4 regions of the Rhodococcus sp. NPDC057529 genome follow, and region 4 is predicted to be linked to each of the others. Evidence: riboswitches for the same ligand, from Rfam matches in the RefSeq annotation. Region 4 holds a riboswitch; each other region holds the start of a gene.
What was found. Region 4 has a riboswitch for S-adenosylmethionine ahead of ACFU5V_RS29735 (putative leader peptide). Riboswitches for the same ligand answer to the same signal wherever they lie in the genome.
Positions count from the first base shown of each region.

Region 1: linked by a shared signal. The riboswitch ahead of ACFU5V_RS21715 (bifunctional o-acetylhomoserine/o-acetylserine sulfhydrylase) and the one ahead of ACFU5V_RS29735 (putative leader peptide) in region 4 are both predicted to bind S-adenosylmethionine.
Region 2: linked by a shared signal. The riboswitch ahead of ACFU5V_RS35370 (LLM class flavin-dependent oxidoreductase) and the one ahead of ACFU5V_RS29735 (putative leader peptide) in region 4 are both predicted to bind S-adenosylmethionine.
Region 3: linked by a shared signal. The riboswitch ahead of ACFU5V_RS00100 (aminotransferase class V-fold PLP-dependent enzyme) and the one ahead of ACFU5V_RS29735 (putative leader peptide) in region 4 are both predicted to bind S-adenosylmethionine.

Region 1 is NZ_JBHVEY010000010.1:265,092-272,333, forward strand. It holds gene ACFU5V_RS21700 (bifunctional methylenetetrahydrofolate dehydrogenase/methenyltetrahydrofolate cyclohydrolase) at 1-12, shown strand, start outside; gene ACFU5V_RS21705 (DUF3017 domain-containing protein) at 14-298, shown strand; gene ACFU5V_RS21710 (homoserine O-acetyltransferase) at 329-1,447, opposite strand; gene ACFU5V_RS21715 (bifunctional o-acetylhomoserine/o-acetylserine sulfhydrylase) at 1,450-2,733, opposite strand; SAM riboswitch class IV at 2,852-2,973, opposite strand; gene ACFU5V_RS21720 (NADP-dependent isocitrate dehydrogenase) at 3,248-4,471, shown strand; gene ACFU5V_RS21725 (MFS transporter) at 4,675-5,898, shown strand; gene ACFU5V_RS21730 (exodeoxyribonuclease III) at 5,934-6,740, shown strand; gene trpS (tryptophan--tRNA ligase) at 6,793-7,242, shown strand, end outside.
Region 2 is NZ_JBHVEY010000025.1:88,068-95,309, forward strand. It holds gene ACFU5V_RS35365 (NtaA/DmoA family FMN-dependent monooxygenase) at 195-1,565, opposite strand; gene ACFU5V_RS35370 (LLM class flavin-dependent oxidoreductase) at 1,589-2,671, opposite strand; SAM riboswitch class IV at 2,731-2,844, opposite strand; gene ACFU5V_RS35375 (GNAT family N-acetyltransferase) at 3,163-3,666, shown strand; gene ACFU5V_RS35380 (SDR family NAD(P)-dependent oxidoreductase) at 4,075-4,845, opposite strand; gene ACFU5V_RS35385 (SDR family NAD(P)-dependent oxidoreductase) at 4,882-5,649, opposite strand; gene ACFU5V_RS35390 (VOC family protein) at 5,660-6,166, opposite strand; gene ACFU5V_RS35395 (cupin domain-containing protein) at 6,204-6,773, opposite strand; gene ACFU5V_RS35400 (LysR family transcriptional regulator) at 6,998-7,242, shown strand, end outside.
Region 3 is NZ_JBHVEY010000001.1:15,508-22,749, forward strand. It holds gene ACFU5V_RS00070 (agmatine/peptidylarginine deiminase) at 1-501, opposite strand, end outside; gene ACFU5V_RS00075 (nitrilase-related carbon-nitrogen hydrolase) at 498-1,496, opposite strand; gene ACFU5V_RS00080 (TetR/AcrR family transcriptional regulator) at 1,493-2,119, opposite strand; gene ACFU5V_RS00085 (purine-cytosine permease family protein) at 2,147-3,628, opposite strand; gene ACFU5V_RS00090 (hypothetical protein) at 3,802-3,924, shown strand; gene ACFU5V_RS00095 (MlaD family protein) at 3,921-5,168, shown strand; SAM riboswitch class IV at 5,248-5,362, shown strand; gene ACFU5V_RS00100 (aminotransferase class V-fold PLP-dependent enzyme) at 5,414-6,709, shown strand; gene ACFU5V_RS00105 (putative leader peptide) at 6,738-6,806, shown strand; gene ACFU5V_RS00110 (hypothetical protein) at 6,862-7,242, shown strand, end outside.
Region 4 is NZ_JBHVEY010000017.1:144,301-151,542, reverse strand. It holds gene ACFU5V_RS29750 (ABC transporter permease) at 1-11, opposite strand, end outside; gene ACFU5V_RS29745 (ABC transporter permease) at 4-996, opposite strand; gene ACFU5V_RS29740 (ABC transporter substrate-binding protein) at 1,000-2,631, opposite strand; gene ACFU5V_RS29735 (putative leader peptide) at 2,787-2,870, opposite strand; SAM riboswitch class I at 2,875-2,968, opposite strand; gene ACFU5V_RS29730 (NtaA/DmoA family FMN-dependent monooxygenase) at 3,015-4,409, opposite strand; gene ACFU5V_RS29725 (LLM class flavin-dependent oxidoreductase) at 4,425-5,483, opposite strand; gene ACFU5V_RS29720 (LLM class flavin-dependent oxidoreductase) at 5,480-6,541, opposite strand; gene ACFU5V_RS29715 (GNAT family N-acetyltransferase) at 6,538-7,074, opposite strand; gene ACFU5V_RS29710 (ABC transporter substrate-binding protein) at 7,086-7,242, opposite strand, start outside.

The DNA.
Region 1 (7,242 bases), on a different contig from region 4:
TCTCTCGGCTGAGATGGCCGACTGGGGGCAGTTCGCGAAGAAGAACCTGCCGATGCTGGCAGTCCTCGTCGTCATCGTCGTGGCCGTGGTGTTCGTGCTCGCGGACCGGTGGCGGCGAGGAGCGTTCGTGTTCGGTGTCGCCACCCTGCTGGCGGCGGTGCTCCGGTTGACGATGCCGTCGGAGCGCGTCGGACTGCTCGCGGTGCGCAGCAAGGCATTCGACGTCGGCGCACTCGTGGCCGTCGGCGGCGCGATCGTGTGGCTGGCCGTGTCGATCGACCCGCTCGGAACCGACTGACGGTCCGAGCGGGCGTCGCCCGGCGCGGGGTCAGCGCCCGGCGCGGGCCAGTTGCATCGTCTCGGACAGCAGTTTCGCGACGGCGGCAGCCTCCGTGAGGAACCCGTCGTGGCCGTCCCGCGAGTTGAGCACCCGCAGGCCGTCGCAGGTGGGGATGTCCTCGGCGAGATCCTCCTGCAGGCGGATCGGGTACAGCCGGTCGGAATCGACGCCGCCCACGATGACGGGTGCGGTGATCGTCCCGAGCGCCGCCGCGATGCCCCCGCGTCCGCGGCCCACGTCGTGCCGGTTCATCGCCTCGGACAGCAGCACGTACGTGCCCGGGTCGAACCTGCCGACCAGCTTGTCGGCCTGATGCTGGAGGTAACTTTCGACAGAGTACCGCCCGCCGCGCCACGGGTCCTCGCCGTCCTGCGGCGAGTTCGCGAACCGGGAGTCGAGTTCGCTCTCGGTGCGGTACGTGAGGTGCGCGATCCTGCGGGCGATGCGCAGTCCGGTCCGGGGGATCCGGCCGGTGTCGTGGTAGTCGCCGCCCAGCCAGTCGGGGTCGCTGGTGATGGCCTCGATCTGGGTGGTCTGCGTGCCGATCTGGTCCGCGGTGGCGCGGGCGCCGACCGCGAGAACGAGCGCCGACGCCACCTGGTCCGGGTACGTGACGGCCCACTCGAGCGCGCGCATGCCGCCCATCGAACCACCGACCACGGACGCCAGCTTCTCGATGCCCAGCAGGTCGGTGAACTTCTTCTCGGCCGCGATCTGGTCGCGGATGGAGATTTCCGGGAAGCGGCTGCCCCACGGGCGGCCGTCCTCCGCGATCGAACCGGGGCCGGTGGTGCCCCGGCAGCCACCGAGGACGTTGGTCGCGACGACGCACCACTCGTCGGTGTCGATCGGCGCACCCGGGCCGACCATTCCGGTCCACCAGCCGGGGGAGGGGTGCTCGTCGGTGACGGGGCCGGTGACGTGGGAGTCGCCGGTGAGGGCGTGCTCGACGAGGACCACGTTGTCGCGGTTCGGGGACAGCTCGCCCCACCGCTGCACGGCGAGAGTCACGGACGGGATCACCGCGCCGTTCTCGAGCTCGAGCGATCCGATGTCGACGGTGCCGAGACGTCCGTCGGCCACGGGGAGGTTCTGCACTGCGCTCACGGTCAAGATGCCGCCGCCGTAATTCCGGATTCGATATCGGCGATGATGTCGTCGATCCCTTCGATGCCGACTGCCAGCCGGACCAGTCCGGGGGTGACGCCGCTGGCGGCCTGCTCCTCCGGGGTCAGCTGGGAGTGTGTGGTGGACGCCGGGTGGATCACCAGCGAGCGGACGTCGCCGATGTTCGCGACGTGGCTGTGCAGGGTGAGGGCGTTGACGAACTTCTTGCCCGCGTCGATGCCGCCGGCGAGTTCGAACGTCACGATGGCACCCGCACCCCTCGGCGCGATCTGCTTGGCTCGGTCGTACCACGGTGACGACGGGAGTCCGGCGTATCCGACGGACACGATCTCCGGCCGCGCCTCCAGGTACTGCGCCACGGCGGTCGCGTTGGACACGTGCCGCTCCATCCGCAGGCTCAGCGTCTCGAGGCCCTGCGCGATGAGGAACGCGTTGAACGGGGAGATCGCGGAACCGAGGTCGCGCAGCAACTGCACGCGCGCCTTGAGGGCGTAGGCGGGCGGCCCGAGTTCGGAGTAGACGACGCCGTGGTAGCTCGGGTCCGGGGTGGTGAAGCTGCTGTGCCTGCCCTGGGTCCAGTCGAACGTGCCGCCGTCGACGATGACGCCCGCGATGGCCGTGCCGTGGCCGCCGAGGTACTTGGTGGCCGAGTGCACCACGATGTCCGCGCCGTGCTCGAGCGGGCGGATCAGGTAGGGGGTGGCCACGGTGTTGTCGACGATCAGCGGGATTCCGTGCTGGTGTGCGACGCCGGAGATTCCGGGCAGGTCGAGCACGTCGTTGCGGGGATTGGAGATGGTCTCGCCGTAGAACGCCCGCGTGTTCTCCCGGACGGCGTTCTTCCACTGCTCGAGGTCGTCGGGGTCTTCGACGAACGAGACCTCGATGCCGAGCTTGGGCAGCGTGTAGTGGAAGAGGTTGTACGTGCCGCCGTAGAGGCGCGGGCTGGAGACGATGTGGTCGCCTGCCTCGGCGAGGTTCAGGATCGCGAACGTCTCGGCGGCCTGCCCGGACGACAGCAGCAGGGCGGCGACGCCGCCTTCGAGGGCGGCGATGCGCTGTTCGACCGCGTCCTGGGTGGGGTTCATGATGCGGGTGTAGATGTTGCCGGGCTCGGCCAGACCGAACAGCGCGGCAGCATGGTCGGTGCTGTCGAACGTGTACGAGGTGGTCTGGTAGATCGGCAGCGCCCGCGCCTTGGTGGTCGCGTCGGACGTCTGCCCGGCGTGGATCTGCTTGGTCTCGAACGACCAGTTCTCGGTCATGTGCTGTCTACTCCAGTGGTCTGACGAGGCGCGGACGAGGAGTTCATTCGCTTCGCGCACAGGGCTTGTCTGGGGTCTATCTACGACAACAACAACACATCATGAACCTCCGATGTCGGACCCGCGCTTGTCACCCGACTGTGTGTATGAATCAGGGAACCAGGTCATCACCCGGGGCACCCCACCGCGGTGGAGGGTTGCCGGCCAGCTAGCCGGGGCTCGTTGCTGGCACTCATGACCTCTGTTGAATCTTAGCGGCTGCGGTAAAGCGACCGGAAACGGCACCGAACCGGGCCGCGAGCAGGGAAAAGTTACCCGCCGGTAGGTGTGGGATTTCACACCTGCATATTGCGCGACCCGCGTATAGCAGTACGCTTGTCTTGTTTAAGTACGGTCTCCCCGGCGGCCGCCGTGACCGTCTACGTTTGACAAGCGAACCGTTCGCGGACCCACTCACGAAGTGCGCCCGCAACCGTGTAACCAGGGAAACTTCCTAGGAGGACGCGAAGCACCCATGTCCAAGATCAAGGTTGAGGGCACCGTCGTCGAACTCGACGGCGACGAGATGACACGCATCATCTGGCAGTTCATCAAAGACAAACTGATCCATCCCTACCTGGATGTGAACCTGGAGTATTACGACCTCGGCATCGAGTACCGGGACGAGACCGACGACCAGGTCACCGTCGACGCGGCCAACGCCATCAAGAAGCACGGCGTCGGCGTCAAGTGCGCGACGATCACCCCGGACGAGGCACGCGTCGAGGAGTTCGGCCTGAAGAAGATGTGGCGGTCGCCCAACGGCACCATCCGCAACATTCTCGGTGGCACGATCTTCCGCGCGCCGATCATCATCTCCAACGTCCCGCGACTGGTCCCGGGCTGGACGAAGCCGATCATCATCGGCCGTCACGCCTTCGGCGACCAGTACCGCGCCACCGACTTCAAGGTTCCCGGCCCCGGCAAGGTGATGATCACCTACACGCCCGAGGACGGCAGCGAGCCGATCGAGCACGAGCTGGTGAACTTCCCCGACGGCGGCGGCGTCGTCCAGGGGCAGTACAACTTCACCAAGTCCATCGAGGACTTCGCGCGCGCCTCGCTCAACTACGGCCTGCAGCAGAACTACCCGGTGTACCTGTCGACCAAGAACACCATCCTCAAGGCGTACGACGGCGCGTTCAAGGACATCTTCCAGCACGTGTACGAGACCGAGTTCAAGCCGGAGTTCGACGCGGCAGGACTCACCTACGAGCACCGCCTCATCGACGACATGGTCGCGTCGGCGCTCAAGTGGGAGGGCGGCTACGTCTGGGCCTGCAAGAACTACGACGGCGACGTCCAGTCCGACACCGTCGCGCAGGGCTTCGGATCGCTCGGACTCATGACCTCCGTGCTGCTGACCCCGGACGGAAAGACGTGTGAGGCCGAGGCCGCGCACGGCACCGTGACGCGTCACTTCCGCCAGCATCAGCAGGGCAAGCCGACGTCCACCAACCCCATCGCGTCGATCTTCGCGTGGACCCGTGGACTCGAGCACCGCGGCAAGCTGGACAACACCCCCGACGTCATCGGCTTCGCTCAGAAGCTCGAAGACGTGGTCATCAAGACCGTCGAGGGCGGCCAGATGACCAAGGACCTCGCGATGCTGGTCGGCGGCGACCAGGGCTACCTGACCACCGAGGAGTTCCTCGGTGAGCTGGACATCAACCTCCAGAAGGCCATCGCCGAGCAGTAGGCGCCGAAGCCGCAGCAGTACGAAACGGGATGCCCCCCTCGGCGGGGTGTCCCGTTTCGCGTGTCCGGGACCGGGTGAGTCATCTCACGGCCGCTCGCGCCGCGAAACGCGGAATCCGGGGAAGAGAATTCCGGTGTGGGTCGTTGCGCAACGAGGCGCCGTGCGCCGCGTAGTCGTATTTCTGCCTAGTCGAAAGTTCTGCTGTGAGCACTTCCACCCCGGTCCGCCCCGAGCACCTCGGTGTCATCGCGCAACATCCGTCCGTCCGCACGCTCGCCATGATCGCGCTCGCGCTCGGTGGCTTCGGGATCGGCACCACCGAGTTCGTGGCGATGGGACTGCTTCCCGAGATGGCGTCGAGCCTCGGAATCAGCGAGCCGACGGCCGGGCACGTCATCTCGGCGTACGCGCTCGGTGTGGTCGTGGGCGCGCCGCTCATCGCCGCGCTCACGGCCCGGGTGCCCCGCAAGGCGCTGCTGATCGCGTTGATGGCGGCGTTCACGATCGGCAACGCCGCCACCGTGTTCGCACCGAGCTACGGGGTGCTGATGGCCGCGCGGTTCGTCGCGGGTCTCCCGCACGGCGCGTACTTCGGCGTCGCGGCCCTGGTGGCGGCGCACCTCGCCGAGCGCGGCCAGCGGGCCCGGGCGGTCGCACTCGTCATGATGGGGCTGTCGGTGGCGAACGTGGTCGGCGTGCCCGCCGCCTCGTGGCTGGGCCAGGCCCTCGGGTGGCGCAGCGCGTTCGCCCTCGTCGCGCTGATCGGTGTCGTGACGCTGGGCGCGATCTGGTCGTGGGTGCCCGCGCTCGCCGCCATGCGGATGACGAACCCCCTCACCGAACTCGGTGCCCTTCGCCGCGCCCAGGTGTGGATGACGCTGATCATCGGCATGGTCGGGTTCGGTGGCATGTTCGCCGTCTACACGTACATCAGCACGACGCTCACCGATGTCGCCGGGCTGTCGCGGTCGCTGGTGCCGCTCGCTCTGATGATCTACGGGCTGGGTATGGTCGCGGGCAATCTGGTCGGCGGCAGGCTCGCCGACAGGGCGCTGATTCCCGGTCTGTTCGCCGCGATGACGGCGCTCGGGGTGGTGCTCGGCATCTTCGTGATCGCGTCGCACAACCCGTACACGGCGCTGCTGCTGGTGTTCTTCGTCGGTGCGGCGGGCGCGTCGATGGTTCCCGGCCTGCAGACCCGCCTGATGGACGTGGCCGCCGACGCCCAGACCCTCGCCGCCTCGCTCAACCACGCGGCTCTCAACATCGCGAACGCGTTCGGGGCGTGGATCGGCGGCGTCGTCATCGCCGCCGGTTACGGCTACACGGCACCCGCCGCGGTGGGTGCGCTGCTCGCCGTCGCGGGCCTCGTGGTCCTCACCGTGGCCGTCGCGATGGAACGCCGCAGCGCCCGTTCGTCTCGGTAGCCGCGCTGTCGTACGCGTCCGCTACGGTGCTTGCCGTGCCACACATCATCACCACCGTCAATGTCAACGGAGTCCGCGCGGCCGCCCGCAAGGGGCTCACCGAGTGGATGGAGCGCACGGAGGCCGACGTCGTCTGCCTGCAGGAGACGCGGGCGTCGGACGAGCAGCTCGCGGAGACCCTCGCGCCGGCCCTGGAGGGCGGATGGAACCTGGCGTCCGCGGAACCGTCGTCGAAGGGGCGCAACGGCGTCGCGATCCTGTCCCGGAAGCCGGCCGACGCCGTCCGCGTCGGCCACGGTGACGAGGAGTTCGCGGCCGCGGGGCGCTACATCGAGGCGGACTTCGACGACCTGACCGTGGCGAGTCTGTACCTGCCCTCGGGGGAGGCCCAGACACCCCGGCAGGAGGAGAAGGAGCGGTTCATGGACTCCTTCGCCCGGCACCTCACCGCCACCGCCGAGGCCGCCGTCGCGGCCAGCAGGCACGTCGTGGTCTGCGGCGACTGGAACATCGCCCACACCGAACTCGACCTGAAGAACTGGAAGACCAACAAGAAGAACTCCGGGTTCCTGCCCCACGAGCGGGAATGGTTGTCCGCGCTGCTCGCCGAGGACGCGCACTGGTCCGACGTCGTGCGCCTGCTCGAACCGGACGTCGCCGGACCGTACTCATGGTGGTCGTACCGCGGGAAGGCGTTCGACAACGACTCCGGCTGGCGCATCGACTACCAGATCGCCACCCGCGAATTGGCGGAGCGCGCCAAGCAGGCCGTCGTCGAGCGCGCCGAAACCTACGACCAGCGGTGGTCCGATCACGCGCCGGTCACCGTCCAGTACCGGTGACGCGCGGTATCTGATTCGTCTCGTCCCGGCACACGTGAAAAGATCAATACTCATGTCGACCCCTGCAGCTCAGAAACCCACCGCGAAACCGCGGGTGCTCTCCGGCATCCAGCCCACCGCCGACTCGTTCCACCTCGGCAATTTCCTGGGTGCTCTGCAGCAGTGGGTGCCTCTGCAGGACGACTTCGACGCGTTCTACTTCATCCCCGACCTGCACGCGATCACGGTGGCGCAGGACCCGAAGGAGCTGCGCCGCCGCACGAAGATCGCGGCGGCACAGTTGCTGGCGCTGGGCATCGACCCCGACCGCGCCACGCTGTTCGTCCAGAGCCAGGTCCCTGAGCACGCGCAGCTGGCGTGGGTTCTCAACTGCATCACCGGTTTCGGTGAGGCCAGTCGCATGACGCAGTTCAAGGACAAGTCGTCGAAGCAGGGCAGTGAGAACGCGAGCGTCGGACTGTTCACGTATCCGGTGCTGATGGCCGCCGACATCCTGCTGTAC
Region 2 (7,242 bases), on a different contig from region 4:
CGGCAGCCAGAGTTGCCGCACTCACGCACAGGCGACCAGCCGAATGAAACGAGGCCGCTGGTCGGGGGTTCCTCCCGGGTAACGAGGAGTACCCGCCACGGGCATCCGAACCTGGACGACGGTTGGCCGCGGTGTCCAGCGGTGAAATGCCCATCGCTCGCCCCGACACACTCGGACCACCGTCGATACCGCCCTTACACGGCAGGCAGACGCAGGTGGTCGCGCAGAGTCTCGGTCGTGTACTCGGTTCGATAGACCCCGCGTTCCTGCAATTCCGGTACGAGTCTGTCGACGAGGTCGTCGATCGAATCCTGCAGGTGGTACGGATTGATGTTGAATCCGTCCACGACACGATGTCGCACCCAGTACGCCCAGCGATCCGCGATCTCACCGGCGGTCCCGGCCAGGTAGCGCGAGTTCGGGGCCACTTCGAGGACGAGCTGTCGGATCGACAGGTCTTTCTCCGCGGCCAGCGCACGCCAGTGGGTTATCTGATCGAGCTTGCCGGTGCGGTCCGCGATCGCCAGCGTCCCGCGCGACGGATCGAGTTCTCCGTCGATCGGGTCGATGTCCGGCAACGGGCCGTCGGGGTCGTATGCCGAAAGATCTTGCCCCCAATAGTGTTCGAGGAATGCAATCGCCCGGTGCGGGTTGTAGGCGTTCTCGCGGAGCCACCGAGCCTTCTCCTCGGCATCCTCGGGCGTGTCTCCGATGATCACGGTGACACCGGGAAGGATTCGGAGCGAATCCGTGGACCGGCCGTGAGCGGACAGTCGCGCCCGGAGGTCGCGTGCGTAGGCAACGGCCGCGTCGAACTCGCTGTTCGCCGAGAACACGACGTCGGCATGGCGGGCCGCCAGGTCACGGCCGCCGACGGAATCGCCGGCCTGGAACAACACGGGCCGCCCCTGTCTGCTCGACGGAACGGTGGAGACCGCAGTGGCGTGCAGAAGGTCACTGTTCCGTGCGATGCCCGCAGATCGGTCGGCCGGCAGCCAACTGTCCTGGTGGGCATCCGTGGCGACATCGGCGAGCGACCACGCGTCCCAGTATTCCTTGGCCAATTCGACGAGTTCGGTGGCCCGCTCGTAGCGGCGTTCGTGCGGCAGCCATCCACCGCGCCGGAAGTTCTCGCCGGTCCACGCGTTGTCGGTGGTGACGATGTTCCATCCCGCCCGTCCGTCGGACAGGACATCCAAGCTTCCCAGCCGCCGCACAAGGTCGACCGGCAGACTGTACGTGGTGTTCTGCGTGGCGACGAGACCGATCCGGCTGGTCACCCCGGCAAGCGCCGACAGTTGAGTGATGGCGTCGGGACGGCCCGCAATGTCGGTGGCCAGTGCCGCACCGCGGTTCTCCCGCACACGCTGGCCGTCGCCGAGGAAGAACGCATCGAACAAGCCCCGTTCCAAGGTTTGAGCAACCCGCAGGAAGGTTTCCGGGGATACCTGGTCGGGGGCCTTGGAATCTTCCCACACCGTCTGCGGGCCGATTCCCGGGTAGAAAACACCGAGGTGGACCTGCGCGTCGGCATCATACGGTGCTCCGGTGTCCGGAGTGGACATGGCAAACTCCTGCCTGGTCGTGGCTAGCTGGTGGTCGATGCGAAGCGGCTGAGCGGCCGACGTAGTCCGAGCGTCTCCCGCAACGTCGAGCCCGGTTTCGGAATCCGATGCAGTGACAACTCCTGCAATATGGGAAGGACCTCGTCGACCAGAACGGCGAGATCAGTGGTGACGACGGCGGGATGGATCCGGACACCGTCCACCGTGTCCGCCAGGGACCGCACCAGGTCGACGAAGTCTCGTGCCGAACCCGCGAATCGAAGGCGTCCCCGGTCCGGCCACAGCGCATACCCATCGAGGCGGGCAAGGCGCGACTGCGCGGACTCGGTCTTCGTATCGAGAATCACCTCGACATCGGCGAAGGTCACGGCCCGCTGTCCCGCCGCCGACATCCCGATGTCGGTCACATCCCGACCGGACAGCAGCACAATGTCGAGAAGATCCGGCACCCCCAGTTCCGCAGCTCCCACGACGACTATCTGCCCCTGCGGTGAACGGGGTGTGATGAGCGGTCCGACGACGCTGAAGAATTCGCCCTCGAACCTGACGTGGTGCACCTTGTCGGGATCGAGGTAGCGACCCGTCGCGGCATCGCGGATCACGGCATCGTCCTCCCACGAATCCCAGAGCTGCCGGGCGAGCTCGATGACGTCTCGAACCTCGCGCCGTACGGCCTCGGGGGCACGTGGCTCGAATCCGACTGCACCATTGACGTCCGCGGAGTTGTCCGAGCCGACCACCCATGCCGCGCGACCCCGACTGCCGTGATCGAGGCTGGCCAGCTGCGTCGCGAGATGGAACGGTTCGGTGGTGAGGACGTGCACCGTCGGCGCCACCCCGATAGTGGCCGTCGTCGTCGCCACGAACGACGCACGCGTCCCAGCATCCAACCGTCCCAAGGGGTATGCGCCCTCCCCCGGCACCATTCGGTCGTCGATGGTGACCAGCGCGAAACCGGCAGCCTCGGCTGTGTCCACGACCGACCGGAGAACCCGGGGACAGACCACATCGGCAGGCGGGCGCCCCCACACACGCCACGCGGCGGGATGACCTCCCGCGCCATCTACCTCGACTGCCAGGTGTAGCGGTTTGGGCGCTCGAACCACGACGAAAGTCCTTTCGAAGGAGTGCGGACGCGCACCGGAGAACCAGGGTCCACGGACTCCTTGCGCGCTTGCGGAATCAGTTGTCGATTCCGCCGGGTCGTCACCTGGAGCACCCCGCCGCGCGGGAGGGTTGCCGACCAGCAAGCCAGGGCTTGATGCTGGTACTCATGACCGTCGACATGAATGTATCACGACACGTAAGGCCGAAAAGCGCACCGTCACAACATGCTCAATGCTTCCCATAGCCCACGAAGGGGGCCACGCGTAGCTTTACGATCCCGGTGATTGAAATTCACCTGACGGCACACCATTCGCGGACGGAACGACCGTCGGCGCGACGACGCGGCATCGGCCCGTTAGCCCAATCGCGCTCCGAACGGAAGAGTTTCACTCGTCGGATGTCATTGAGGTTGCAGTGATTTCAACTATCGACCGAGGCGTCCTCGTCATGACACCGTCATTCGTCGAATCTAGTCGTACGGAGAACAGTCATGACCGAAAGCGCCACGCGCACCGAGTTCGTCGTCCGCACAGCCTCGTGGTCCGATCCCGACGCGGTGGCATTGCGGGCGGCCATGGCAGCGGAAGTCGGCCCCAGGTATTCCGATCGTGTGTCGGACGCCGTTCGGGCAGCCACCAATGCGGTGGATCCGGAATCGGTGCATCTCACCGTTCTGGTGTATGTCAGAGACCTCGAGTCTGCGGAGCCACGAGCCGTGGGCCACGCGGCCTTGCGCTGGAACGGCGACGATCTCGAGTTGAAGCGGATGTTCGTCGTCAAGGAAGAACGCGGAACCGGGGTCTCGACCGCGCTGCTCACCGCGGTCGAGGATGCGGCACGAGACGCGAGGCGACCCCGTTTGATCCTCCAGACCGGCGACCGGCAACCCGACGCGGTCAGGCTGTACGAGAAGAGTGGCTACTCGCGGATCCCGACCTTCTCGCCCTACGAGGCCCTCCCCTTCTCGAACTGCTTCGAGAAGGTGTTCGGGTAGGTAACGCGTTGCATACGGCCGTGCTGGTCGTCGTTGGTCAATTCGGATAACCGCTGCGGCGATATACGCCGTATCGGTCACCCGAACTGTGCAATGGGATGCACAGGCGACGCGGCATCCCGAGCGCGGGATCGGCCTCAACCACGGTCGGTTCATCGGTCACGAGAACTCCGAGATCGACTACGCACTGCTTGATCGGCTCCGGCGTCCTGCGAGTCAGAATCGACTCGACACGGCCGCGATCGATCGGTTTGCCGCTCGCGGCCAGGACTCGCAGATCGAATCTCCTCGGCTCGACGAGGCGCCGGGTTCGATACCGACCACAACTATGCCGGTTCGGCCGAAGAACGCCAAGGCCTGCGGTCGGCGCCCGGACGATCCGGGCGCCTCTCTCCGCACGTGCCGTCGTTACGCGGTGGTTCCGCCGTCAGCGGTGTAGACGGCACCGTTCACGAACGACGCATCATCCGACAACAGCCAGGCGACCAGCGTCGCGATCTCGTCGGCTGTGCCATATCGGCCGAGTGGGATCTGCGAGATGAGCTGGTCGTGGACAGTTGCCGCGTTGCCGGGCGCCCACTGCTCCTCGAGGCTGTCGATCATGCGGGTCGCGATCTGACCGGGCGCGACGGCATTGACCCGGACGCCGCGTCCCCCCGCCTCCAGGGCGGCGCTTCGGGTCAGTCCGACGACCGCGTGCTTGCTGGCGGCATACGCGGAGAGCCGGGGAACACCTCGGATTCCGGCCTGGCTTGCGGTGTTGACGATGGCGCCTCGCCCCTGCGCATACAGGTGCGGAAGCACTTCCCGCATTCCGAAGTACACGCTACCCGCGTTGACCGCGAGTACCTGCCCGAACTGGTCCGGGTCGCTCTCGTCGAGAGCGGTCGCCGACCCCTCGATTCCGGCGTTGTTGTGCAGGTAGTCGATGCGCCCGAAATGCGCGCGTGCCGCGTCGACATACGCTCGTGTTCCGTCGTGGGTGGAGACATCGGCACCGACCGCCAAACAGCATTCTCCGAGTTCGCTCTCCAACTCCTTTACAGCCTGCTCGTCGAGGTCGACGGCCGCGACGCGGATCCCGTCCGCAACCAATCGGCGCACCGTCGCGGCGCCGATCCCGCCACCGGCACCGGTGACGATTGCTACACGGCCGGCACCCTGGTGATCGTCAATCATATTGCCTCACTTGTTATCGATTCCGTCGTGAACGCTCTACTGCGCGGTGTATCCGCCGTCGACGAGGAGAAGCTGACCGGTGACATAAGACGAACTCTCGCTCGCAAGATGTGCCACCGCATCGGCGATGTCGTCCGGAGTCGCGGTTCGGCCCAATGGATGTTGTGCTGCCATCGAATCCCACTGGGCGTCGTCGCTGATCTTGTCGGCGGTGAATCCCACCCGCGCGAAACTGGGTCCGACCGCATTGACACGCACTCCGTGCGAGCCGTATTCGACTGCTGCGGCTTTCGTCAACCCGAGCACCGCGTGCTTCGACGCCACGTACGCACTGATGTTCGGCATCGCAACGGTGCTCATGATCGAGGCGATGTTGATGATGGCCCCTCCGCCCGAGGCCGGCGAGGTCATCGCCGCCAATTCGGCTTGAAGGCAATAGAACACGCTGCTCAGGTTGACATCGATCACCTGCTTCCAGGCGTCGAGCGGGTAGTCGGCGAGCGGCACCATTTCGCCGCCGATTCCGGCATTGTTTACGGCGATGTCGAGGTGGCCGTACTCGCCGACCACGGAGTCGACCACGTCGCGCACTGCGCTGGGATCCGTGAGGTCGATCTTGTGGAACGTTGCGAGGCCTCCAGCCTCCCGAACCGCTGCGGCGGTGGCTTCTCCGCCGGCAGGATCGCGGTCGAGCACCGCAATTTCGGCGCCCGCCGCCGCGAGGCGTCGACTGATCGCGCGGCCGAATCCGCCGCCACCCCCGGTGACGAGCGCTGTCTTGCCTGCAAGGTGTTGAGCATTCATGGATAGTCCTTCACTCTGGTGCGGAGGCACGGTTGGCCCAGGTCTGATCGAACGTGCCCGAGCTGATTTCAAGGATGTTGCCGAACGGGTCCTCGCAGTAGACGATGTCGCGACCGGGAAACAGCGTCCACACCTTGCTGCGCTGCTTGCCGCCGTGCCGCTCGATATGTCCGGCCAACTGCGCGACGTCCGGCCACGTCAGGCACACGTGGAACGGCCCGGTGCGCCAGTACTCGACCCGGTCCGGCTGTGTGGTGGCGGGCGAGAGGAACTGGAACAGCTCGATTCCGGTGCCGTCCCCGGTGGCGAGGAAGGCTACGCGCAGGCTCGCCCACTCAGCCCCGAAGATGTCGCTGAGGACTTCGCCGAACGGTTCGTCCTCCTTGCCGATCTGTATCGGTCCGCCGAGGACGGTGAAGCGCAGCACCTGTCGATACCACTCGACAGCCTCGTCGAGGTCAGGAACGGTGATCCCGACATGGTTGAAAGCGGGCGTCGACGACAGCGATGAGGTCATGGTTTCTCCGATCGATGAGCTGTGCAGATGGAAACGGCTACTGGAGATCGGTCGATCCGTACGAGTAGTCGACCAACTGCGTGTTGTGCACCGCCTCGTTGTCTTTGGCCATGTAGTAGTGAAGTCGCGCATCACCCATGACGGCGAGTTGCCCATCCTCGGTGTAGCCGCCGATGGGTCCGTCGAACATCGCGAGCATCACGCAGCCCGTTTCGGTCGAGAATGGCTCGTGAATGGTGCCGGCCGTTTCGACCGTGAACGAGTGGGGTGTTCCAATGTCGGGGGTCGTCTGCCCGTCGACGACGACCGTTCCGTCGTAGTAGTAGAAGCCGCCCTCGAGGATGTAGACCTGCAGGTTGCCGACATGCCAGTGCGAGGTGGCCTTGATGCCCGGATCCACCTGCAACAAGATCGTGAAGGCACCCGAAACGAGGTTGCAGTAGAGCAGCTTGTAGCGCGTTCCGGGCATCAGCCAGTCGGTCCACTCGGTCTCGTCCATGGTGTGGAAGTCACGCCGATCCCCCTTGGGGGTATTTCCCGGGCTCGTCATCCAGAACAGCGGAGTCCTGGCGGTGGCGGGTGTGGCGGTGTCGTCGACAGCGGTCATCGAATTTCTCCTGCAAAACTGGGGGGATGGAGGTCGTGGTGTCCGGCCGTGACGAGGACTGTTCGACGGCCTGTGACTCACAACACTGTGCCGCCGGAGCGGGAGGAACACCAGGTCCTATCCGACGCCCAACGTTAAGCAACGCTTACCGGTCCGTGCGGATGCTCCTGACGTGCACACTTGCAGAATATGGACGCACGCCGCCGGAATCGGGAAGGGAACCCATGGACATACACCCCCGCGTCTTACGCTACTTCCTGGTGGTAGCCGAGGAACTGCACTTCCGCCGCGCTGCCGAACGCCTCTACATCACCGGACCCGCCCTGAGCCAGCAGATTCGTCATCTGGAGCGCGAGCTCGGGTTCGAGGTCCTGAGAAGAACTTCCAGGTCGGTGGAGCTCACAGACAAGGGCGCGGAACTGGTAACGCTCGCTCGCGCAGTTGTCGACGCAAGCGACACGTTGTCGGC
Region 3 (7,242 bases), on a different contig from region 4:
CAGCGGGTCGAGTTGCACGGTCTCGGTGACGAGCACGGTTCCGTGGCCGTCCACCTGAATTCCGCCGCCCTCGTTGACCATCGAGGACGGGATCGGCTGCGCACCGGACCACCGGGTGACCGCCGCGCCGATCGAGCGGTCACGGTCCCAGGTGGCCCACTCCTGCTGTCCCCAGCCGTTGAACACCCAGTCGACGGCACCGAGACGGTCCTCCTCGTCGAGGACGAACGTGGGACCGATGTCGCGCATCCAGGCGTCGTCGAGGGGCGCCTCGACCACGTCGATGTCCGGCGACAGGTACTGCCGGACGACGTTCCTGTCTGCCGGATCGACGACCATGGTGACCGGTTCGAATTCGGCGACCGCGTGGGCGACGGCCGCCCACGCGGTCCGTGCCTCGTGGGCGTCGTCCGCCGTCGCGGTCATCGACGCCCCCAGGGGCGGGAACGCCATCCACACCCGCTCCTGCGGTTCCGTCTCGCTGGGCATCCGCCAGGTCATGACCGGGTCTCCGCGGCGGCGACCGTCGACGGAAGACCGTACGGGTGCTCGTGGTCGACGGCGTCCGTGAGCCGGGTGTACGTGTCCGGCCGACGGGTGGTCAGGAACGGGAAGAGGTCGAGCCAGTCCTTGCGCTGGTCGAGGTCGAGGTCGGCCACCAGGACTGCTTCCTCGTCACGGGGAGCGGACACCAGCACGCGGCCGTACGGGTCGGAGATGAACGAGGAACCGTAGAAGTCGATGCCGCCCTCGTTGCCGCACCGGTTCGGGACCACCATGAATGTGCCACTGGTGATGCCGTTTCCGACGATCACGTGCTGCCAGATCGGCTGCGTGTCGAACGCCGGGAAGCTCGGCTCCGACCCGATCGCCGTGGGGTAGACGAGGATCTCCGCCCCGCCGAGCGAGTACATCCGGGCCACCTCGGGGAACCACTCGTCCCAGCACGTCGGCAGTCCGAGGGCGGCGCCGCCCAGTTCGGCCGGCCGGTAGACGGGGTAGGCGTCGTCGGCGGGGCCGCCTCGGAAGTAGGTGTCCTCGTAGTATCCGGCGCTGACGGGGATGTGCAGCTTCCGTGTCCGGGACAGCAGTTCACCGGACGGGGACACGAGGATGGCGGTGTTGAAACCGAGACCGTCCGGGCCGTCGGCCTTCTCGTACAGCGAGGCGTGGACGCAGACCTGGTGCCGGGCCGCGGCCGCGGCCGCGAACGTGTAGGTGGGTCCGGTCGTGAGGTCTTCGGCATCGCGGCCGGGCGTCCCGGTCGCGCGGGTGTCGGCGGGGTACTTCGACAGCGTGAGTTCCGGCAGGAAAACCACCGCCGCGCCGAGGGCGGCCGCCTCGCCGATCGCGTCGGTCAACCCGGAGCGCAATGCGTCCGCGTCGGCACGCCAGCGGTGCTGCACCAACCCGACCCGCAGCGGAGCGCGGCCGGACGCCGTGGACCGAGCGGGGGAAGAGGGTGCCGGCAGAGCGGTGATCGTGCGGATGGTCATCGTTGTTCCTTCGTTCTGGTGGTGACGGGGTTGTCGGTGGTGCGGTTGGGGGGCTCGGACATCACGACGTCGATCGCGCCGAGCAGATGGGAGCGGGCGTCCTCGGTGGAGATCTCCTTGCAGAGCCACCGCCCGGACAGTCCCTCGACGAGGGCGGTCATCGTGACCGCGGTGCGCCGGGCGTCGAGCGAGGGGGAGATCTCGCCGGTGGCCTGCGCCTGTGTGATGGCGTCGGCGATCTCCGCAACCCACGCGTCGGTGGTCCGCGCGAGGGGCTCCCGCAGCGCTTCCTCGTACACGGCGGAGGCGCGCAACTCGTTCCAGGCCAGCGAGTTCTCCACGACCTCGGGACGGTCCTGGATCTCGCCGAGGAGCGAGCGGGTGAGCCGGTCGCGAGCGGAGTCCGCGGACCCCTCGCCCTCGCTGCGGTAGTCGCGGGCACGGTCGTTGATGTAGTTCAGGGCGGCCTCGAGAAGGCCGATGCGATCCTTGAAGTGGTAGTACAGCAGTCCCGGCGAGACGCCCGCGACCTCCGCGACATCGTTGACGCGCAGCCCGCGGATGCCTCGCTGGGCAATGGCCGTCGCGCTCGCCTTCAGAATCGCGTCGCGTCGCTCGCTCATCGGGGATCTCCTTCGGTTCGTGTCGCCCTAGGGCGACTGCGCCTCGACCGGGGCCACATGTTCGGGCCACAGTCGCAGCGCGACGAGGTAGCCGGCCACGGCGATGACCGACGATCCGATCAGACTGACATCGACACCGTGCGCGATGTCGGCAAGCGGCCCGGAGTACAGCGACGTGTCGACCGCGAGCAGGCCGAACAGCGATCCGGCGGCCCAGGGGATGACGGCGCGCAGGTTCCAGCCGCCGGTGAACCAGTACCGCCCGCCCTTCCGGCCCAGGTTGAAGACCTGGAGATCGACCGCGTCGTACTGCCCGCGCCGCGCAACCAGGAACCCGGCGACGTTGATCGCCACCCACGGCGCGGCGAAACCGTTGAGCACCAACGTCATCGCCGTGATCGAATCGACGGCGTCGACGACGAAGACACCGATGTAGAGCAGGGCCACCGCGAGCGCCGACGTGATCAGCGTCGTGTGGACGCGGCGCAACCGGGGGATCAGCGCCTCCAGGTCGAGTCCGCTGGCGTAGACGTTGAGGACGCCCTGGCCGAGTCCGCCCGCGAGGGCGACGAGGACGATCGGCAGCACGTACCAGCCGGGAGCCTCCGCCACCAGGTCGGCGACGTAGGAGTCGCTCAGCGTGGTGAACGTCGACGCCGTGAACGATCCGAACGCCGCGGTCAGGAACAGTCCGAAGAAGATGCCGGCCATGGTGGCCGCGACGATCGAACGGTCGCTGAACCGTTCCCGGGAGATCCGCCTGCTGTAGTCGCCGAGCGTCGGGGCGTAGGACAGCGGACCGCCGACGGCGAGGACCACGGCCAGAATCCAGGTCGGCCAGAAGCCGCCGAGCAGGTAGTCGCCGCTGCCCGCGCCGCCGTCGAAGTGGCCACCGAACGCGAAGACCCCCAGCAGGAGCAGTGCGGCGACGACGGGCAGCACGAACTTCTGGAGCGCGACCACCGTGCCGTGCCCGAACAGTGCGACGGCCACGATCTCGGCGGCGATGATGCCGTAGCCGAGGGCGAGCATGCCGTTGTCGACCGGTGTGCCGAACAGGCGGTGGGCGGCGGCGATCAGTGCGTCACCCGAGGTCCAGACCGCGATCGCCGCGTAGGCGAGGGCGAAGAGGAGGGTGAGTCCCGAGCCGATCATCCGCCCGCTCACTCCGAAGTGCGCACCACTCGACACGGTGTTGTTCGTGCCGGTGCGCGGGCCCAGGAGCGACAGGGGAGCGATGAGGAGCGTTCCGAGCCCGATGCCGATCGCGCTGGCCGCCACCGCGCTGCCGAAGCTGAGCCCGAATGTGATGGGGAGCCAGCCGAACACGATCACGGAGAACGCCAGATTGCCGCCGAAGAACACCGCGAGCATGTTGAGCGGTCGCGAATCGCGTTCCGATTCGGGGATGTACTCCACGCCGATCGTCTCGACGTGGCCGAACCGGTCCTCCGGTGGGGAGGGGGCGGTGTCGTCGAGGGGCGTCGTCGGGTCGAGATTCGTGGACACTGCGGACCTCACATTCGGGGCGGAGGTGACAGGTATCACGTCCTGTTGGCTACCGAACATATTCCAAACTGAAAATTCAGTCAATACCGGATGGTGACGTGCGCCACCGTGGGCTGCGCGGAGTTTGCGCTGCTCCGGCAATCGGGCTAGATATATGTGTGACCGCTCGTCTCATGTATTCATCAGTCATCGGAGTGCCTGTGCCTGCCGCCACCACCAGCCGAACCGTGAACCGGCACCCGGTCGCCGCCGCAGGGACGGCGCTCGACCGACGCGACATCGAGGGCGCACCGTGAGGTCGCCGATGGTCCGGTGGCAGCTGATCGGCTTCGTACTCGTCGCCGTCGCGGGGCTCGTCTACGTGGGCGCCCACTACGTGCGCCTCGACAACCTCCTCGGCTTCGGCGAATACACCGTGAATCTCGAACTGGAGACGTCGGGCGGCATCTTCACCAACGCCGAAGTCACCTACCGCGGCGTGCCGGTCGGCCGTGTCGGGAACATGTCTCTCGCCGCGGACGGCGTCGTCGTCGAATTGAGGATCGACAAGAGCGCGCCCGGCATTCCTGCGTCCGCGAAAGCCGTTGTGGCGAACCGGTCGGCGATCGGTGAGCAGTACGTCGACCTGCAGCCCTCTGCTGATCGGGGACCGTTCCTGACGGACGGTTCCCGCATCGCCGCCCGGGACACGTCCACGCCGGTGCCTGTCGAGGAATTGCTTGCCGGCACGCAGGGATTGACCGAATCCGTGCCGATCGACGCGCTCCACACCGTCGTGACCGAACTCGGCGCGGCCTTCGACGGAAAGGGCGAAGACCTTCAGTCGCTGGCGGACTCGCTGTCCGGGCTGTCGGCGTCGGGCGCCGAATCGCTCGACCGCACCGTGGCACTGCTGCGCGACGGCCGGACCGTGCTGGGCACGCAGTCCGAACAGTCCTCGGCGATCAAGGATTTCAGTTCCGACCTGGACTCGCTCGCGGATCGCCTGCGCAGCAGCGACCCCGACGTCCGGCAGCTGATCGACAACGGAAACCCGGCGAGCGGACAACTGGGGCAACTGGTCTCGGAGGCGGGACCCGGAATCACGGCCGGCCTCGCCAACCTGTCGGCCACGGCGAAGGTGATCTCCGTGCAGGCGACGGCCCTGCGCACCCTCTTCGTGTACCTGCCGGGCGTGGCGGCGGCGTCGTCGACCATCGCTCCCGACGACGGAACCGTGCACCTGGGCCTGGTGGCCGAGACGAACAACCCGCCGTCGTGCACCGTCGGGTACGAGGGCACCCAGGCGATCCTCCGGGAGATGAAGAGCCAGGATCCGAACTTCGACGACACGCAGCAGGACTTCCCGCAGAACACCGCCGCCACCTGTGCGGCCCCGCAGGGCAGTCTCACCGGCGTCCGCAGCGCGAATCGGATCGTGTTCGGCGACCCCGCCACCGTTCAGCCGTGGGACTCCACACCCAAGAAGGACCCGAACAAGCTGGACCTCAACCCGATTGCGAATCAGCTCGCCCCGCTGCTCGGAGTCACCCCCGGCTGACGCGAGCGCCGAGCCCGGATCCCGGACCCTTCCGGTGTCGAGTTGACAACTGCGCGCCGATCCTGCAATCTTCGAAACAGGTCACGAGTACCAGCGTCAAGCCCCGGCTAGCTGGTCGGCAACCCTCCACCGCGGCGGGGTGCTCCGGGTGACGACCAGGCTGAGGTTCATACCGAACCCGGCAAGCGCGGACTCCGAGAGGGCGCCGACCCTGCGACGAGTCCCTGACTACGAGGGATGTCGTGATGACTGCTGTATTGACCGCTGACGTGTGTGTTGCCCCCCTGGCTCAGGTTTCGGGTTCCGACCTGCGGGTTCCGCTCGTTCAGGGCGGCGACTGCACGTATGTGAACTTCGACTACGCGGCCAGTGCGCCGGCGTTGGCACAGGTGACGGACCGTATAGGCGCACTGCTTCCGACGTACTCCAGCGTGCACCGCGGCGCCGGTTACGCCTCGCGGGTGTCGACCGAGTGCTACGAGAAGGCCCGCGACTCGGTGGCCCGGTTCGTCGGAGCGTGTGACGACCAGGTGGTGGTGTTCACCCGCAACACCACCGACTCGCTGAACCTGCTCGCCGGTTGCGTTCCCGGCAGCACCGTCGTCCTCGACATCGAACACCACGCGAACCTGCTGCCGTGGAAGGATTCTCGCGTCGTGCGGGCCGCGGACACGCTGGCCGAGACCGTCCGGCTGCTCGTCGCCGAACTGTGCTCCAAGCCCACCGCCCTGCTCGCGGTGACGGGTGCCTCCAACGTCACCGGCGAGGTGCTGCCGATCGCCGCCCTCGCCGAGGTGGCGCATCGTTGCGGCGCACGGATTCTCGTCGACGCCGCTCAGCTGGCACCGCACCGCCGCATCGACGTCGAGGAGTGGGGTGTCGACTACCTCGCCTTCTCCGGGCACAAGCTGTACGCCCCGTTCGGCGCCGGCGTGCTCGTGGGCCGCCGGGACTGGCTCGACGCCGCCGAGCCCTACCTCGCGGGCGGCGGCGCGGTCCGGAACGTGACCGTCGAATCCACTCAGTGGGCGCCTTCCCCCGCCCGGCACGAGGCGGGAACCCCCAACGTGCTCGGCGCCGCGGCCCTCGCCGCCGCGTGCGATGCGCTGTCCGAACTGGACTTCGGCACGGTGGCCGAACACGAGGCGGCGCTCACCGGCCGGCTGCTCGACGGCCTCGGCTCCGTCGACGGCCTGGAGTTCCTGCGGCTGTGGTCGGACGCCCCCGACACCGTGGGGATCGTGACGTTCACGATCGACGGTTTCGAGCCGGGGGAGATCGCCGCCTACCTGTCCGCCGAACACGGAATCGGGGTTCGCGACGGACGCTTCTGCGCACACCCGCTGCTCGGCCGCCTCGGCAGGCCCGACGGCGCCGTGCGGGTCAGCCTGGGTCTCGGAAGCTGCTCGGAGGACGTGGATCGGCTGGTCGACGCCGTGCGCACCCTGGTGGCGGGACGCCGGAACTGGGCCTACGCCAAGGAGAGCGGCCAGTGGAATCCGGTGCCCGAGACCCGCTTTTCGCGAGACGCGCTAGTATGACGGCATGGCATCGCAGGCTGGGAGCACAATGATTGCTCACTGGTGCCGTCGGCATGTCGATCTGTGCCGAACCGCCTCGGGTATGTGTTCGAGCTGACCGGTCTTCCCGCTCCGTTTCACTCACACGCACACGTCATTCCCGAGGAACCCCTATGTCTCGAGACAATGCCTTCGTTTCCCGTCCCCTTCGCGTCGCCGTCGAGCTGACCGGATCAGGACACCACCCGGCCGCCGAGGGCGCCGCAGGCACGCGGCCGATCAACGGCGCCGACTACTGGGTGGACCTGACCGCCGACTCGACGGATCAGCTCGATCTCACGTCGTTCCCGCCGAACGTCGTCCGGATCCGGGCCGCCGACCTGCGTGAGGCGCAGCAGGAGCGCGCGCGAATCCGTGCCGAGATCGTCGCCGACGGTCGCGACCCCGACAGCGTCACCGTCCTGGTGGACCTCGAGGTGCTCATCGCCGGAGAAGCCCGAGCCGCGCGCAAGGAGCTGGCCCTCCTCGACAGTGCACTGGACACACCGCGCGCA
Region 4 (7,242 bases):
ATGTCAGACATGAACCTTCTCCTCCACATTCGCGACGGTGTCGCTGCCCTCGGAACTCCGCCTGCCCTCGACGATCCTGGGGTCGATCAGCGGGTAGAGCAGATCGACGGCGAGATTGACGAGCACGTAGACGAGCGAGCTCAGCACCACGATCCCCTGGACCACCGGAATGTCCTGCGCCATCACGGAAGTCTGGGTGAGGCGCCCCACCCCGGCGCGGGAGAACACCGTCTCGACGACGACCGATCCCGCCAGCAGATTGCCGACGAGCACACCGGCGATGGTGAACGCGGGAATGCTCGACAGACGCAGCGCGTGCCGGGTCTGGATCTGCCGGCGCGACGCTCCCTTCGCCCGCGCGGCCTCGATGAACGGCTGCCGCCACGTGGTCTGCAGACTCGCCGCGAGCACCTGGGCGATCACCGCCCCGGTGGGGAGCGCGAGCGTCACCGCCGGCAGCACCAGCGTCGCGATCCCCTGGTCGCCGAACGCGGGGAAGGCGTTCAGCCGGAACGAGAACAGTTGCAGCAGAATCAGGCCCACCCAGAACGTCGGGACCGCGACACCGAGCGGGGGCAGGGAGAACAGCAGGTTCCGCACCCAATGGACCCGCGTGTAGGTGGCGAGGAACGCGACCCCCGCCCCGAACACGACGGCGAGGACCAGCGCCGCGGACGCCAGCGCGAGAGTGCTGGGCACCGCGTTGCCGATGGCCTCGGTCACCGACTGCCCGGTGGCGATCGAGTACCCGAAGTCACCGCGGACGGCGTGGCTCAGCGAGTTCCAGTACTGCACCCACACCGGCTGGTCGAGTCCGTACCGCGCCTGCAGTTCCGCGACGGCGGCCGCGTCGACCGTCGTGCCGGTGGACGCCGAGTCGACGGCGATGCTCACCGGGTCGGACGGCAGGAGGAACAGCACGGCGAACGACACGGTGAACGTCGCCCACAGGACGGCGATCGCCTGCAGCACGCGGAGTCCGAGGTAGCGAATCATGTTTCAGCGTCCGCTGATCCAGGTGTCGAAGAACTGGAGCCGGGCCGAGGCCTCGAACTTCAGGTCCTGCACGTTCGGGCCCGCGCCGATCGCCTGCGACAACTCCACCGTGGGGATCCACAGGCCGTTGTCGAGGACCTGCTGCTGGGCGTCGGCGACGAGCGCGCTCCGCGCGGCGGGATCGGTGGTGGCGAGCTGCTTCGTCAGCACGTCGTCGAGCGCGGGAATCGGGCCGCGGCTGTTCAGATTGCGGCCTTCGAGCCCGAACTGTGTGCGCAGGATGTCGCCGTCGGCGCGGGTGCTGTTGTAGTAGGTGGCGTCGAAGTCCTTGGAATTCTGGCGAGCGGTGGCTTCCGGGGTCGACACGAGGTCGAGCTGCAGGTCCACTCCCACCGCTCTGAGCTGCTGCTGCACCAGTTCGAGGATGGCCTGGTTGCCGGCGAATACAGAGCTGAACAGCACGGGGAAGGCGAGCTTCTGACCACCCTTCTCGCGGATGCCGTCGGCGCCGGGCACCCAGCCCGCCTGATCCAGGATCGACTTCGCCTTCTCCGGGTCGTACGTCACGTCGGGCAGTGCCACGTAGCCCGGGGTGCGGCTGGCCAGGGTGCTGGTGGCCGGCTTGAAGTTGGGGCCGAGCACGGTGTCGACCAGTTCCTGCCGGTTGATCGCCGGCACCAGCGCGCTGCGCACGACGGGGTCGACGAGCGGTCCGCGGGTCACGTTGGGCTGGAAGCCGAACGGGGTTCCGGGATTCGAGGTGGTGAGCACCTGCCCGCCCGCACCTTCGATCTGCGGGGCGTCCTGCGGCAGCGCGTCGCTGATCGCGTCCAGCTGTCCCGAGGACAGGCTGCCCGTGCGGACACCGGATTCGGGGACGACGGTGAACTCGATGGTGTCGAGGTAGGCCTCGCCGTCGTGGGCGAACACGTCGGAACCCCAGTTGTATCCGGCGCGCTTGGCGAGGGTGACCGACTTGTCCTGCTGGTAGTCGGCGTACGTGAACGGCCCGGTGCCCGAGATGTTGCCGGTGCACCGCTCCTCGGCGGACTTCGCGACGGAACTGTCGGACAGGATGCCGAGCTGCGGGGTGGACGACGCCTGGAGGAACTGCGCGTTGGGTGCGGCGAAGTCGACCTGCGCGGTCTGCGGGTCGATCACGGTGGTGCCCGTGTACCCGGTGAGGTAGCTGGCACCCAGTGCGGCCTTGGCACCGGTGAGCGTGTTCACGATGGCGTCGAGGTTCTTCTTCACCGACTCCGCGGTGAAAGGTGTTCCGTCACTGAACGTCACCCCCTCCTTCAGGTGGAACGTGAAGGAGGACGCGTCGGCGTCGGTGTCCCAGCTCTCGGCCAGCCACGGCTTCAGTTCGCCCGTCTCCGGGTCCTGGTCGGTGAGCGAGTCCACCACCTGCCGGGCCACGTAGATCGTCTGGTTGGTGCCCGACTGCGCGGGGTCGGCGCACGTGGGTGCCTGGGACAGGCCGTAGCGGAGGGTGCCGCCGGGCTGCGGCGGGCCCGCGTCCGCGGAGGAACTGCTGGAGCCGCCACCGCAGGCGGTGAGCGCCGTGGCCAGCACGGCGGCGGCGCCGATACCTGCCGCGATGCGGCCGCGGTGGGACGAGGACAAAGGCACTGATGGCACCGAGAACTCCGTGATCTCGAAGAAGTGCCGTGCGCGCCGACCGTCGAGTGGGCAGCGCTCACGCGCACAGAAAGGTGAGGGACACCGGATCCGACGCGGATGCGGTGTGTAGAGCAGGAACCCCGGGCAGGTGCCGGGGTGTCAGATCAGCTGTGACAGATGGAGGTGGACAACCGGCAGAGATCGACGTGCAGACGCCCCCAGGCGCTCACGAAGCCTTCGGTCAACATGGTTCCTCCATCGATCCCGGCGGTAGCACCCGCACCCGCGGGGCGGGGGGTTGCTGCGACGTCAACGAGCCAGGTCTCTCGGTCGCTCTGGATGGTCGTTACCAAGTGTAAGAGATCGCCGGTCGCCGCGCCACACGGCCCCCGCTACCCGACTGCCTGCCGGGGCGGGAGTTCCCGTCGCGACAGCGGCGGGCGGAGACCGAGATGCTCACGCAGCGTCGCGCCTTCGTATTGCGTTCGGTACGAGCCGCGCTCCTGCAGTTCGGGCACGAGCAGGTCGACGATCTCGTCGAGTCCGGTGGGCACCAGATACGGCGAAACATTGAATCCGTCGGTCGCGCCACTGCGCACCCACCGGGTGAGTTCGTCGGCGACCTGCCCGGGGGTACCCGCGAAACCGGACCGCTGAGTCGTCGCGATCGCGACCTGCCGCAGCGACAGGTTCTGCGCCTCCGCCAGGGCCCGCCACTCGCGGGCGATGGCGAGCGGGTCCTTGCCGTCGCGGGCGGCCCCGCGGGTGACGGAGATCGGTGCGGGCACCGGATCGAAGTCGGGCAGTGGACCGTCCGGGTCGCGATCGGAAAGATCGCGGCCCCACACCTGCCCGACCAGCGACAGCGCCGTCTGCCCGGTGTACTGGCCTTCGCGGACCCAGCGGACCTTGTCCTCCACCTCGGACGCGTTCTCCGCGAGCACGATCTGGGTGCCCGGCAAAATCTTGACGTCGTCCTCGGGGCGCCCCGCTCGGCGCAGTCTCGCCCGGATGTCGTCGGCGAAAGCGAGCGCCTCGTCGAAATGGGTTCCGTGCCGGGAGAAGATGACGTCGGCGTGCGTGGCCGCGAAGTCCCTGCCTGCCGGTGAGTCGCCGGCCTGGAAGATGACGGGATGGCCCTGGGCGCTGCGCGGCAGGGTGGGGGTGATCGTGACATCGAACTGCGACGTGCGCCGCGACACGTCCTCCACACTGCCCGCGGTGGCCCAGGACGGCGCCTCGGTGCTCGTCGCGACGGCGCCGTCGGCCCACGCGTCCCAGATCGCCCGGGCGACGCCCAGGAACTGCCCGGCCCGTTCGTACCGGTCGGCGTGATCGAGGAAGCCGCCGCGCCGGAAGTTCTCCCCGGTCCACGCGTTGTCCGTGGTGACGGCGTTCCAGCCGGCGCGTCCGCCGGACAGCAGGTCCAGCCCGGACAGTCGCCGGGCGAGGTCGGCCGGTTCGTTGTAGGTGGTGTTCTGGGTGGCCACCAGCCCGATGCGCCGGGTGATGCCGGCCAGCGCCGACAGCTGGGTGATCGCGTCCGGCCTGCCCACGATGTCGAGATCGAGGATCTTGCCTTCCTGTTCCCGCAGGCGCAGACCCTCACCCAGGAAGAAGGCGTCGAACAGGCCCCGCTCGGCGGTCTGTGCCACCCGACGGAACGTTTCGAAGTCGATCTGCGATCCGCTCGTCGGATCCGACCAGATCGTCGTGTGGTTGACGCCTTGGAAGAAGACCCCGAAATGCACCTGGGCATCGGGCCGGGCGTACGAGTTGTCGGTCATGATCTCCACAACCTTTCAGCGAGAGGATTCTGCGAGGCGGTCGGCCCGGAATCGGTTGGCGGGGCGGTCGAGTCCGAGCGTGCTGCGCAGGGTCGAACCGGGTACGGGACGGTGGGCGACACCGGCGCGCAGGAGTGCCGGGATCACGTACCGCGCCAGCACCGGGAGGTCCTCGTCGACCACGGCGGGATGCAGACGCACACCGTCGACGTGCGGATCCAGTGCGCGCAGCAGTTCCACCAGTCCGGTGGCCTCGCCGGCGAACGACAGCCGCTCGCTCGACGGGGCGGGAGTGGCTGCGCCGAGCGCCACGTCGAGTTCGGCGAACACCAGCGCCGCCCCGCGGTCCTTCGCCCGCGCGGCGGCGTCGGCGATGTCACCGGGCGTCGTCCCGGACACCAGCACCACGTCGACCTGGGACGGATCGGTCTGCCCGTCGAGCCCGAACACCACCAGTTGCCCCTGCGGCGGCCGCGGCACGATCGCCGGACCCTTCACCGAGTACGTCTCGCCCCGGAAGTCGAGGTAGTGCAGTCGGTCGCGGTCGACGAAACGGCCGGTGGCGTAGTCGCGGATCACCGCGTCGTCCTCCCAGGAATCCCACAGGTCCCGGATCACGGCGATCGCGTCCCGCTCCTCCCGCGCGAGGTCGGCGGGTGCGGTGATCTCGGTCCGGCCCAGTGCGCCCGCGACCCGCGGGTCGGTGTCGCGTGCGGCGATCCAGCCGCCGCGTCCCCGCGACGCATAGTCGAGTGTCGCGAGTTGGGAGGACGTGTGAAACGGTTCGGCGTAGGTGCTGCCGACCACCGGGACGAGCCCGATCGTGCTGGTGGTCGCGGCCACGAACGCGGCGCGATTCACGGCGTCGATCCGGCCGACGGGTCCCCCGTCGGCGCCGGGCGGCAGCAGCGAATCATCGAAGGAGGCGAACGTGAACCCGGCGTTCTCCGCCGCCGCGACCCGATCCGCCACCGTTCGCCCGGTCAGCAACCGGTCGGGAGTGTGCTCGGCGCGCCGCCAGGACTCGGGATGCGTTCCCTCGCCGTCGAGTTCGATGCCCAGATGCAGGCTCATGCCCGTCCCTCCTCCGTGTCGGCCGCGAGGGGGCGGCTCGGAATGGTCTCGCGCAGCGCGGGTGCCACCTCGGCCTGGAACAGCTCGAGGCTCTCGCGGTGCTGTTTGTCGCTGCCGACGCGGTCGGCGCTCAGGTGGATCACCTCGTGGCCGAACTGCTCGTGGTAGCGCTGCACCTTGTCGATCACCTGCTGCGGGCTGCCGATCAACGCGGAGCTGCGCTCGACGAAGTCCTCGAGGGTCTCGAATACCACGGGAAGTCCTGCCTTGCGGGCGAAGTCGAGCCGGGCGGCGTGAATCGGCCGCCACACGTCGAGCGCGTCCTGCGAGTTCGGTGTGACGTAGAACCCGGCGGTCCCGGCGCCGACGAGGGCGTCGGCGGGATCGTGACCGTAGTGGGTCCACCGTTCGCGGTAGTGCCGGACCAGTTCGGCGTAGGAGTCGATGGGATACGTCACGTTCGCGGAGAAGATCGGATCTCCGTAGCGGGCGGCGAGATCCACCGATTCCTTGCTCGTCGCGCTGCCGTGCCAGATCCGGATCCGCCGCTGCAACGGGCGGGGCAGTGCGACGGCGTGCTCGAGCGACGGACGGAACGTACCCTCCCAGGTGACGTCCTCACTCTCCCACAACTTCCGGAACAGCTCGTACCCTTCGCGGTTGCGGTCCCACTGGTCGTCCGGTGTGACGTGGAACAGCTGTGCCTGCGCGGTGCCGTTTCCCTTGCCGATGACGAGTTGCAGCCGGCCCCCCGACAGGTTGTCGAGCGTCGAGTAGTCCTCGAACGCACGGACCGGGTCGAGCAGGCTCAGTGTGGTCACTGCGGTCCACAACTGCAGGGTGGTGGTCCGCGCCGCGATGGCGCTGAGCACCACGGGCGGCGAGGAGGACAGGAAGGGATGTTCGTGGCGCTCGCCCACCGCGAAACCGTCGTACCCCAGTTGCTCGGCGAGGACGGCCGATTCGACGACCTCCCGCAGCCTGGCCGCGGTGCCGATCTTCTCCCCGGTCACCGGATCCGGGTGGTGAGTGATCAGGCTCATCAGCAGAAACTTCATACGGACTCGTACTCCTTTGCGGCGCAGTCGGAAGGCAGGGCGGTGGGCAGGAGCTTCTCGAATCCGTGGACCCCGATTTCCTGCGGTGGGAGGGAGCGGTCGAACAGCGCCGTGTACCCCGCGGCCAGGTACAGGGCCACCGCCTCGGGCTGCCGCGGCCCGGTGGTGAGGAAGATGCGCGAGTAGCCGGCCCGGACGATCTCGGCCTCGAGTTCCCGCAGCACGATGCGTCCGAGTCCGCGCCTGCGGTGCGAGGACGAGGTCCAGATCCGCTTCAGTTCCGCGGTCGTGTCGTCGTAGCGGCGGAAGGCCCCGCCCGCCACCGACGCCCCGTCCTCGACCACGACGAGCAGCGCACCCACCGGTGCGGCGAACTCTTCCGCCGGATACGTGCTGAGGTCCTCGTACATCTGGTCGCGGGACCGCCCGTACCGCGTGCTGTATTCGGTGGCCAGTTCTTCGAGCAGCGGCGCGGCCAGTGGATCGGTCTGATCGACGAACACGGTCTGCACGGGGTCGGTCCTCTCGCTCACTGTTCCTCCTGTCAGCTGGTCTTCGGGAGTCCGGGCGGGTTGACGACCGACGTGTTCACGGCCTCGTTCGCGATGTTCCAGCGGTCGAGAACCTGCGCGTACGTGCCGTTCTCGATGACGTGGTTGATCGCCTCGTTGACTGCGGTGATCAGCCCGTTGTCCTTCTTG